DNA from 2 places in the Salipaludibacillus sp. HK11 genome. Region 1 is predicted to be linked to the other one. Evidence: predicted binding sites of a transcription regulator. Region 1 holds the regulator's gene; the other holds the start of a gene.

The links. The regulator NrdR, encoded in region 1, represses ribonucleotide reductase genes. The targets are predictions, from matches to a motif close to AACACNATATATNGTGTT.
Region 2: a site for NrdR is predicted at 1,703-1,720, ahead of ACM26V_RS00620 (vitamin B12-dependent ribonucleotide reductase). Genes of this name have one in related genera too.

Annotation. Positions count from the first base shown of each region.
Region 1 covers NZ_CP181045.1:2,218,297-2,222,736, forward strand. The annotation lists gene dnaI (primosomal protein DnaI) at 1-561, opposite strand, end outside; gene ACM26V_RS10995 (replication initiation and membrane attachment family protein) at 562-1,980, opposite strand; gene nrdR (transcriptional regulator NrdR) at 2,086-2,550, opposite strand; gene ACM26V_RS11005 (DUF1499 domain-containing protein) at 2,594-2,998, opposite strand; gene coaE (dephospho-CoA kinase) at 3,339-3,932, opposite strand; gene ytaF (sporulation membrane protein YtaF) at 3,969-4,440, opposite strand, start outside.
Region 2 covers NZ_CP181045.1:80,510-84,949, forward strand. The annotation lists gene ACM26V_RS00610 (rhodanese-like domain-containing protein) at 1-332, opposite strand, end outside; gene ACM26V_RS00615 (biotin/lipoate A/B protein ligase family protein) at 574-1,353, shown strand; gene ACM26V_RS00620 (vitamin B12-dependent ribonucleotide reductase) at 1,867-4,422, shown strand.

The DNA.
Region 1 (4,440 bases):
TTCTCCATCAGCTAGATAGTTTGCAATTGCTCCGACTAGAAAGGTTTTCCCAACACCAAAAGGTCCATGTATATAAAGACCTTGCCCGTCTTCGCCTGGTTTCACATCTGCACAAAAAGCCATCGCCTTTGTGTAAGCTTTCATTCGTGAAGGATTATCTTCATGGAAATCTTCAAAGTTGACTGCTGTCATTTCTTTCGGAATATAAAGGCTTTGCACAAACGACGCTTGTCTCTTTCGTTCATCGTCTTTTCTCTTCAATGAACAAGGTTGGTATTCAAGATGGATTTCATTTCGGTACATTTTTAATTTAGGCTGAAATCCTTTCATTAAGTTCGGACAATTATCAAGTCCAGGACATTTATCACAATTTTCCCACTGTTGTTTATATTGATAGAATTCATTTATGCCGTTATCCAATTGTTTTTCTGACAACTCTGGATGGTTTAGTATAAACTTTCGAATTCTCTCATCCTCTAGTGTATTCTGTTTTAGTTCCTCAAATCGTTTATTAAATCCGTCATTTGAAAACTGGTTTAACGATTGCTTGATGGAATCCATTTATGATCCCCCTTTTTGGTCTTGCTTCTTTTTCCTTAACATTTCTCTGTATTTCGCGGCTTCTTTCTTTGCTTTTTCAAGCTCTTCTTCGCTACCTTTATCTTTTTGCCACTTATCATCAGTCATCCATTTAGGAAGTGGTTCTTTTTTTACAGCACCTGAGTATGGTCTAGTATTTTTGGACGTTGTTTGATTATTAGTAGCTTTAAACTCTTGGCTCTTTTGATTTTCCTTCTTTGCCAATGCCATTGCTTCTTTTACAGTTGCTATTTTATTTCTTTTCCAGTGACCGGCAATCTTATAAGCTAAACCTTTTGCCAGTTTATTATCATTGACCATAAAAATATAATCAAGTAGAACATTAACAACACCTGGAGGAAGCTTGTACTCAAAGATGAGTCGTTCAATAATGTCCATATCTCCTTCGTAAACTTTTGCTCCGTCACTAAGTTCTTCCAAATATTCAATTGGTGCTGTTGTTTCAAAATAATGAATCGTTTTTTCTTCATTTGTTTTTGGTGTTGTCGTTATCGTTTTCAAATCATCTGGTTGTTTGCGAAGTCCTAATCTAGGCGGTTGATCTTTTTCATTCATCCTGTAACGCCTTTTCGCTTGTAATCTCAATTGATCCAGATCGAGTTTATCCTCATGAAGCATTGCATCCTGGATCACATTGGCCATTTCCTCAGCATTCAATTTGTAAATAAAAGCAAGCTGGTAAATAAGACGTTGATTTTTTGAGTTTTCAATTTCATCTTTTGGAATGAATGAGGGTAGATAAGCTATTAATTGTTGCACATCAAATTCTACCTCTTCCATTTTATATTGAGTATTTGACTGAGAACGACCAACCATTGGGGCGGAAGAAGAAAGCATTTCAAGTAAATCAGGATTGGTACTTTTTAGTTCTGATGGGTGAATAGATGTAAACACCTGATTAAACCCCTGAGTCACATTTTCTAAATCTCCTGTTTCAATTTTTCCAATAGTAAATGACTGGCGCAGTTCACGATAATGGTCTTTACTCCCCAATTTGTTATAGAGGAAAACGCTTAATAAGTCGTCTCGAAAAAAATCAGCTGCGCTAAGAGGTGATTGAAGATGATAGTAGTATATATACTCTTCATCTTCTTTTTTTCGATAGACAGACAATAATCCTATTGCTTCCAGTTTTTTTCGTTCAGAAAAAATATCATCCAAATGTTGACCAGTCAATGTCATTAACGCCTTATGAGTGCGCTCAATTCTCTTTGTTGACTGCTTCTGTACATCGGTACATAGCGTCATATACAAACTGTAAGCTAATGCACCTATTAAAGGTTGATAAAGCATCGTCAACACATCACTATCGGAAGCACTTGCATAGTCATCCATATAAGCAATGTATCGATTAGATGGCAACACTTCTTTCCAATGCATATTATTTCACCTGAGCTTTCTTTGCGTTGTATCTCCTTGTGCTACGCAAAAAATTTATAAAATTAAGAGAAAAATGGAGCACCTTAGGCCCCATTCCTTCATTCATTATTTTTTATTTTCACGCTCTAGTAATTCTTTTAATTCATCAACAAATACATTTAAGTCTTTGAATTGTCTGTAAACAGACGCAAATCTTACATAAGCAACATCATCCACTAAAACGAGAAACTCCATTACTTTTTCTCCAATTTGGTCGCTACTAACTTCTGACAGACCTTGATTACGAATGTCTTTTTCGACATCTTCGGTTATGTTTTCCAGTTTTTCTAATGGCACAGGCCGCTTTTCGCAGGCACGAATTAAACCTCTAAGTAATTTTTCACGACTAAACTCTTCACGATTTCCATCTTTTTTAACAACAACTAACGGAGTTTTTTCTATCCGCTCAAAGGTTGTATAACGGTACCCACAGGCTTCACATTCACGCCTCCGCCTAATTGAACGACCTTCGTCACTTGGTCTGGAATCTAATACTTTCGTTCCATTATGTTGACAACTAGGACATATCATTCGGAATTCACTCCATTCTCAGGTTGCCGTTTTTTGCAGGTTACTAAGATAATTCGTTGCCTAATCCAGTACCAACAAATTGAAGCCTCGAATCTAACTCTTTATACAATCCTTCGACTATTTTTTTACTGTGTCCAAAGTCACTGAAAAAAATCGTATCAGTTGAAACTGAAAAATCAACTGCAGTACGGAGCGGACGAATCATTATCACTGTTGCAACTAGAAAAGCTTTCTTTCCTTTTTTTACATTTACAATAATCTCTCCATGCGCTTCTGAAATAGAAACAACCTTATAGCCTTGGCGGTTTTTTAGCATAGCTTCTACTTCTTGAAGAGCTTTATCTTTCATCACTTTGTAATAATGTGTTTGTAATTGTTCCTCATAATGGTTTTCACTTGATTCGGTACTAGTACTAAAGATTTTTTTTAATGTTTGTTTTATTCCCATATATTATCCCACCTCGTCTATTCTAATGATAGCAATAAATGATAAATTGTTCAATTGAAAAACGCTTCGAGAATAAGGTGTAAAACGTTTTCTTCAATCAGTTGGTATATACTTCCATCATTTAACTTGCTACAATACAAATAGACTTGGTCTCTCTGATTGATAACCGTCACAAAGTATACTTTGTTTGCTATGTTATTGCAATTGTTTTTTGATGTAAACATCTCTTACAGATGAAGGTTTGCGGAGATCGTAGATTTAATTATAATACACTTTAACGCTTTAGCGAAGTTAAACATTCTTAAAGTATAAAAAAGTGAGCGCTTATATTTAAAAGCACTCACTTTTTTTTCCAGTTGTTTAACAACTGCATTACTTGATGTCTCGTTTCATCTCGTGTTCCAGCATTATCAATAATGTATGAGGCATACTGCTTTTTCTCATCTATTGGCAATTGCGAATTTATTCGTTTTTTCGCTTCTTCCAATGAAAATTTATTTCTTTTCGATAACCTATCTAGTTGAATCGCTTCCGGTACATAGACAAGAACGACCTCATCGACCATGTGGAGCAAATCGCTCTCAATTAAAAGTGGAATATCCATGACAACTAACTGATGGCCTTTCGTCTGCCAACTATGACTTTGTCGAACCATCTCCTTACGAACAGCAGGGTGAACAATCTCGTTTAATTTCAATCTTTCTGTCTCATCGCCAAAAACGATCGTTCCCAACTTTTCTCTGTCGATCTCTCCATTTGGAAGAAGGATTTTCAATCCAAAATGATCAATAATTTGATGGTAAGGTCCTTCCCCTGGCTCTACTACTTCCCTGGCAACAATATCTGCATCAATAACCGGAATACCTTCTTTTTTAAGAATGTCTGAAACAGTACTTTTACCTGTGGCTATACCGCCTGTTAAACCTATAATCAACTTAAGTGACCCCCTTCCAATAACTATTCTTAAAGGCTAAAGTTGAAATAAACCAATCAAAATTAAAAGCATGCCCGGTAAAAATGACAATTTCTTAAATTTTTCAGAACGTAATAATTTTTCTCCACTTATTTTTCCTAATGTTAAAAACAAACCACACATGATAGCGACACTAACTGCCAACAACCAAGCTGATACTCCTAAAAAAGCTGCGCCCATTCCCGCTCCAAATGCATCTAATGATAAAGCAATACCTAAAAGAAGTGCCTCACTTCCGTTAATTGAGCCAGAATCATCTAAATCGGCTTCCATTGGCTTTTTTAATACATGAACAACAATCCCAAGACGTTTCAATTCAACATTCATTAACATGCGTTCTTGGATCAGTCCGTTATGTGTTTTTTTAGGCTCTCGGTACACTTGTATGAGGGCAAATGCTCCAATACTAATTAAAATAATTCCACCGATTGATTCTGCTGTTCCTGGCGGCATCCATTCGCTTATTCCT
Region 2 (4,440 bases), 2.1 Mb from region 1:
AGGTGATTTAAATCCTCAGCACCTCTTTTTTTGCGCAAGATACGAGCAGCCTGAACCGTTCGTGATCCATTTTGGCAAAAAAGGTAAATAGGTAGATCAGGACGAATTTCTGAACTGCGTTGTTTTAATTGTGATAAAGGAATATTTCTTGCTCCTAAAATCGATCCAGTTTTAAATTCTTTTTCTTCTCTCACATCAATTAATTGTGCTTTTCGGTAATTTTTCTTGAATTCTTCTTGTTCTAATGTTTTTAAGTATTTCGGTTTTTTCATACGTAAAGCAAGAATTACGATAAGTACAACAGTTAAAGTAAGTAAAATCCAAAAGTTCATAAGGCCACTCCTTTTATTTCTCTACAATTTTATCAGATGCAATTTGGCTTAAGACCAAATCTTGTCTATCTTCTATAAATAATAAACGTTAAAACTTAAATTGGCAACGTTTGAAACCAATCGTTTTGTATTTCTATAATGATTTCGTTATGATAGACGAGTGAAATGATATTGCAAGGGGGAAACGTAATTGGAAACATGGTATTTTATTGACTCGAAAAATAATTCTCCAGCCTATAACATGGCTTTAGATGAAAAATTAATGCAATGGCACCGTAACAAAGATATTCCTCCATTAATTCGATTTTATGGTTGGGATCCAGCTACACTATCTGTAGGGTACTTCCAACATGTAGAAAAAGAAATAGATCTTGAAGCATTAAAAGAGTACCAACTTGGCTTTGTCAGACGACCTACAGGAGGACGTGGAGTCTTACATGATGATGAACTTACATATAGTGTTATCGTTTCTGAAGATCATCCGGCTATGCCAGATACAGTTACAGAAGCGTATCGTGTGATTTCAGAAGGGCTATTAGAAGGGTTTCGTCAATTAAATTTACAGGCGGAATTCTCGATCCCAAGAACAATAGAAGAGAAAGAAAAGTTGAAGAATCCTAGATCATCGGTCTGCTTCGATGCACCATCATGGTATGAGATGGTTGTTGAGGGAAGAAAAGTAGCTGGTAGTGCTCAGACAAGGCAAAAAGGCGTTATTTTACAACATGGATCAATTATTCTATCAATTGACGAGGAAAAACTATTTAATCTTTTTATTTTCCCAAATGAAAAAATTAGAAGAAGATTGCAGCAAGGTTTTGGTAAAAAAGCGGTCGCGATTAATGACCTGTTAGCAGAACCGGTACCGATAGAAAAAGTCAAAGAGGCATTTAGGAAAGGGTTTGAATTGGGGTTAGACATTCATTTACAGGATTATACCCTCACAGACGAACAAGAGAGGGAAGTTTATCAGTTAATGGAAAAGAAATATAGTCAAGATACTTGGAATTACAAATGGTAGATTATAATTAAATAAATATTTAGTACCTATTTTATATTGCAAAACTAGAAGTTGTGATATGCTAATTCCTTGGCAATTATAACAATAAGTGATGTCATATCCTTATAAAAGATCCATTAAGAATAGTTGGCGATTTTTGTCGATAATTATTTAAATAGTAAAAACCTTATAGCAGCAACAGTTTTATTCTTTTTTGTACTGCAAGTGACAAATTAAGTTATTATCTTCTTTTATTAGAGAAATATATGCCACTTACTCTTGATTTCTTTAATTTTCAGCATTTTAGAAAGTTGACAAAATACATTGTTTTGACCAAAAATCTATATATAGTACTTTAGAAGTTAATTGCAACACTATATATTGATTAATAGGAAGTGCTATGATATATTTACAGAAGATACAGAACGAAGCTTTGCAGCACATTGTAAAGCTTCGTTCTTTGAGCAGATTGTGACGAAAATATCGTTCTTTCTAAGAAATGAAAAAAAGGAGCGGAAGCCTGTGACAACCTATATGTCAAAAAAGGGGATTGATGTTGAGCAACTTAATGCTGATATTAATCAATTTCCTCAAGTATTTCCCATTACCCCCGACATGAAACTTAAACAAAGTGGTGTTTCCCGTCTAGTTATGTTAGATCGGTACACTTTTAAAGACACGGAGAAAAAAACGTTGAAAGTAGGAGATTTTGTTGTTCTTACGGTAAAACCAGATCCAACATTTCCCGCTAGAGGTTATGGATTTGTAGCGGAACTTAATTGGAAAGAGGGACGTGCAAAAATTGCTGTAGAAGAAGAATTTCTCGGAGTTTTGGATGACCCAGAAGAGAAAGAAACTGGAATTGTTGAGAGAACGTTGGATTCGATAGATAAACCACTTGAAGTATATTATGAACAAATAGCTAAACGAAATGCTCGCGGTCTCGCTGAAGTAGAAACAGACATTGAAAAACGAGAAGAATCGTTCGAGAAATTTTATTATGAATTAGTTAATATGAATTTCGTTCCTGCTGGAAGAGTTCTTTATGGAGCAGGCGCAAAAACGGATGTTACATACTTTAATTGTTATGTCATGCCATATATTGATGATTCAAGAGAAGGAATCTCTGAACATCGTAAACAAGTCATGGAAATAATGAGTCGCGGAGGCGGAGTAGGTACGAACGGGTCCACGCTTAGACCTAGAAATACTTTAGCAAGAGGCGTGAATGGGAAATCATCAGGTTCAGTTTCCTGGCTTGACGATATTGCTAAATTAACGCACCTCGTTGAACAAGGTGGTTCAAGACGTGGGGCACAAATGATCATGTTAGCCGATTGGCACCCGGATATATTAGAATTTATTGTTTCAAAAATGCAAAATCCACGTATATTAAGGTACCTTTCTGAAAAGACAGAAGATAAACAAATCAAGCGGTTAATAAAAGAAAAATTAAAATTTACTCCTTTATCAGAAGTAGAAGAAGCGATGTATCAAAGCATCGTAAACTATAAAAATATTGAAGGCCAAGGTGGATTCAATTCAAAGATTATTGCACAAGCAGAGGAAAAGCTCCGAACAGGAGGGACATATTCTGTTAATAACCCTGAATTTTTAACTGGTGCAAATATTTCTGTCTGTATTACGAAAGAATTTATGGAGGCTGTCGAGAATGATGCAGATTACCAGCTTCGTTTTCCAGACGTAGAGAATTACACGAAGGAAGAAATGGAAGCATACAACCGTGAATGGCAAGAGTACGGTGATGTGCGCGATTGGGAAGCTTTAGGTTTTGGTGTACGAACGTACCGCACAATCAAGGCTCAAGAGCTTTGGAATTTAATTAATATTTGCGCTACGTATTCTGCTGAGCCAGGAATTTTCTTTATTGATAATGCAAACGAAATGACAAACGCATCTGCTTATGGACAAAAAGTAGTAGCTACAAACCCTTGTGGAGAGCAACCACTTGCTCCATATAGTGTGTGTAATTTAGCTGCCGTAAATTTAGCGGAAATGGCTGATAAAGACAACAAAGTGGTTGATTTCAAAAAGCTAGAACAGACGGTGGCTACCGGCGTGCGTATGCAGGATAATGTTATCGATGCAACGCCTTATTTCTTAGACGATAATACAAAGCAAGCAAAAGGAGAGCGCCGTGTCGGCTTGGGTGTGATGGGACTTCATGATCTACTGATATATACAGAAACTGTTTATGGTTCTGAAGAAGGTGAAGACTTAGTCGATAAAGTTTTCGAGACAATTGCTACGACTGCTTATCGGACAAGCGTTGATTTGGCCAGAGAGAAAGGAAGTTTTCCATTTCTCGAGGGAGCCAATGATGGTGAAACTTCTTATTTACGGCAAAAATTCACGGAAACTGGTTATATGAAGAAAATGCCTGAAGATATTTTGACGGGAATCAAAGAGCATGGTATTAGAAACTCACACTTGCTAACTGTTGCGCCAACAGGTTCAACAGGGACAATGGTTGGGGTGTCAACAGGGTTAGAGCCGTATTTCTCATTCTCTTATTTCCGAAGCGGCCGATTAGGGAAATTTATTGAAGTGAAAGCCGAAATACTACAACAATATTTAGAACGTCACCCTGAAGTGGATGAAAACAATTTACCAGCATGGTTTATTTCGAGCATGGAATTAACACCAGAAGCTCATGCTGACGTACAATGTGTCATTCAGAGATGGGTAGATAGTTCCCTTAGTAAGACAGTAAATGCTCCAAAAGGTTACACTGTTGATCAGGTCAAAAGTGTCTATGAACGTCTATATCGCGGTGGAGCTAAAGGTGGAACTGTCTATGTAGATGGAAGTCGGGATGCACAAGTATTAACATTGAAGGCGGAAGATAACGACGATTATGCTGTTGACCTCACTGGTGGCGAAGAGAAAGGTGAACAAAAGAATCAAGTCGTTCTCGTCGACACAATTGCTGATCTACGGTCCACTTCAATGACTTATGGAAGTGAAATCGGGGATACATGTCCTGTTTGCCGAAAAGGGACTGTAGAAGACCTTGGTGGTTGTAATACATGTACGAATTGTAATGCACAATTAAAATGTGGTTTATAATCGTTTGAATTAGAAAAC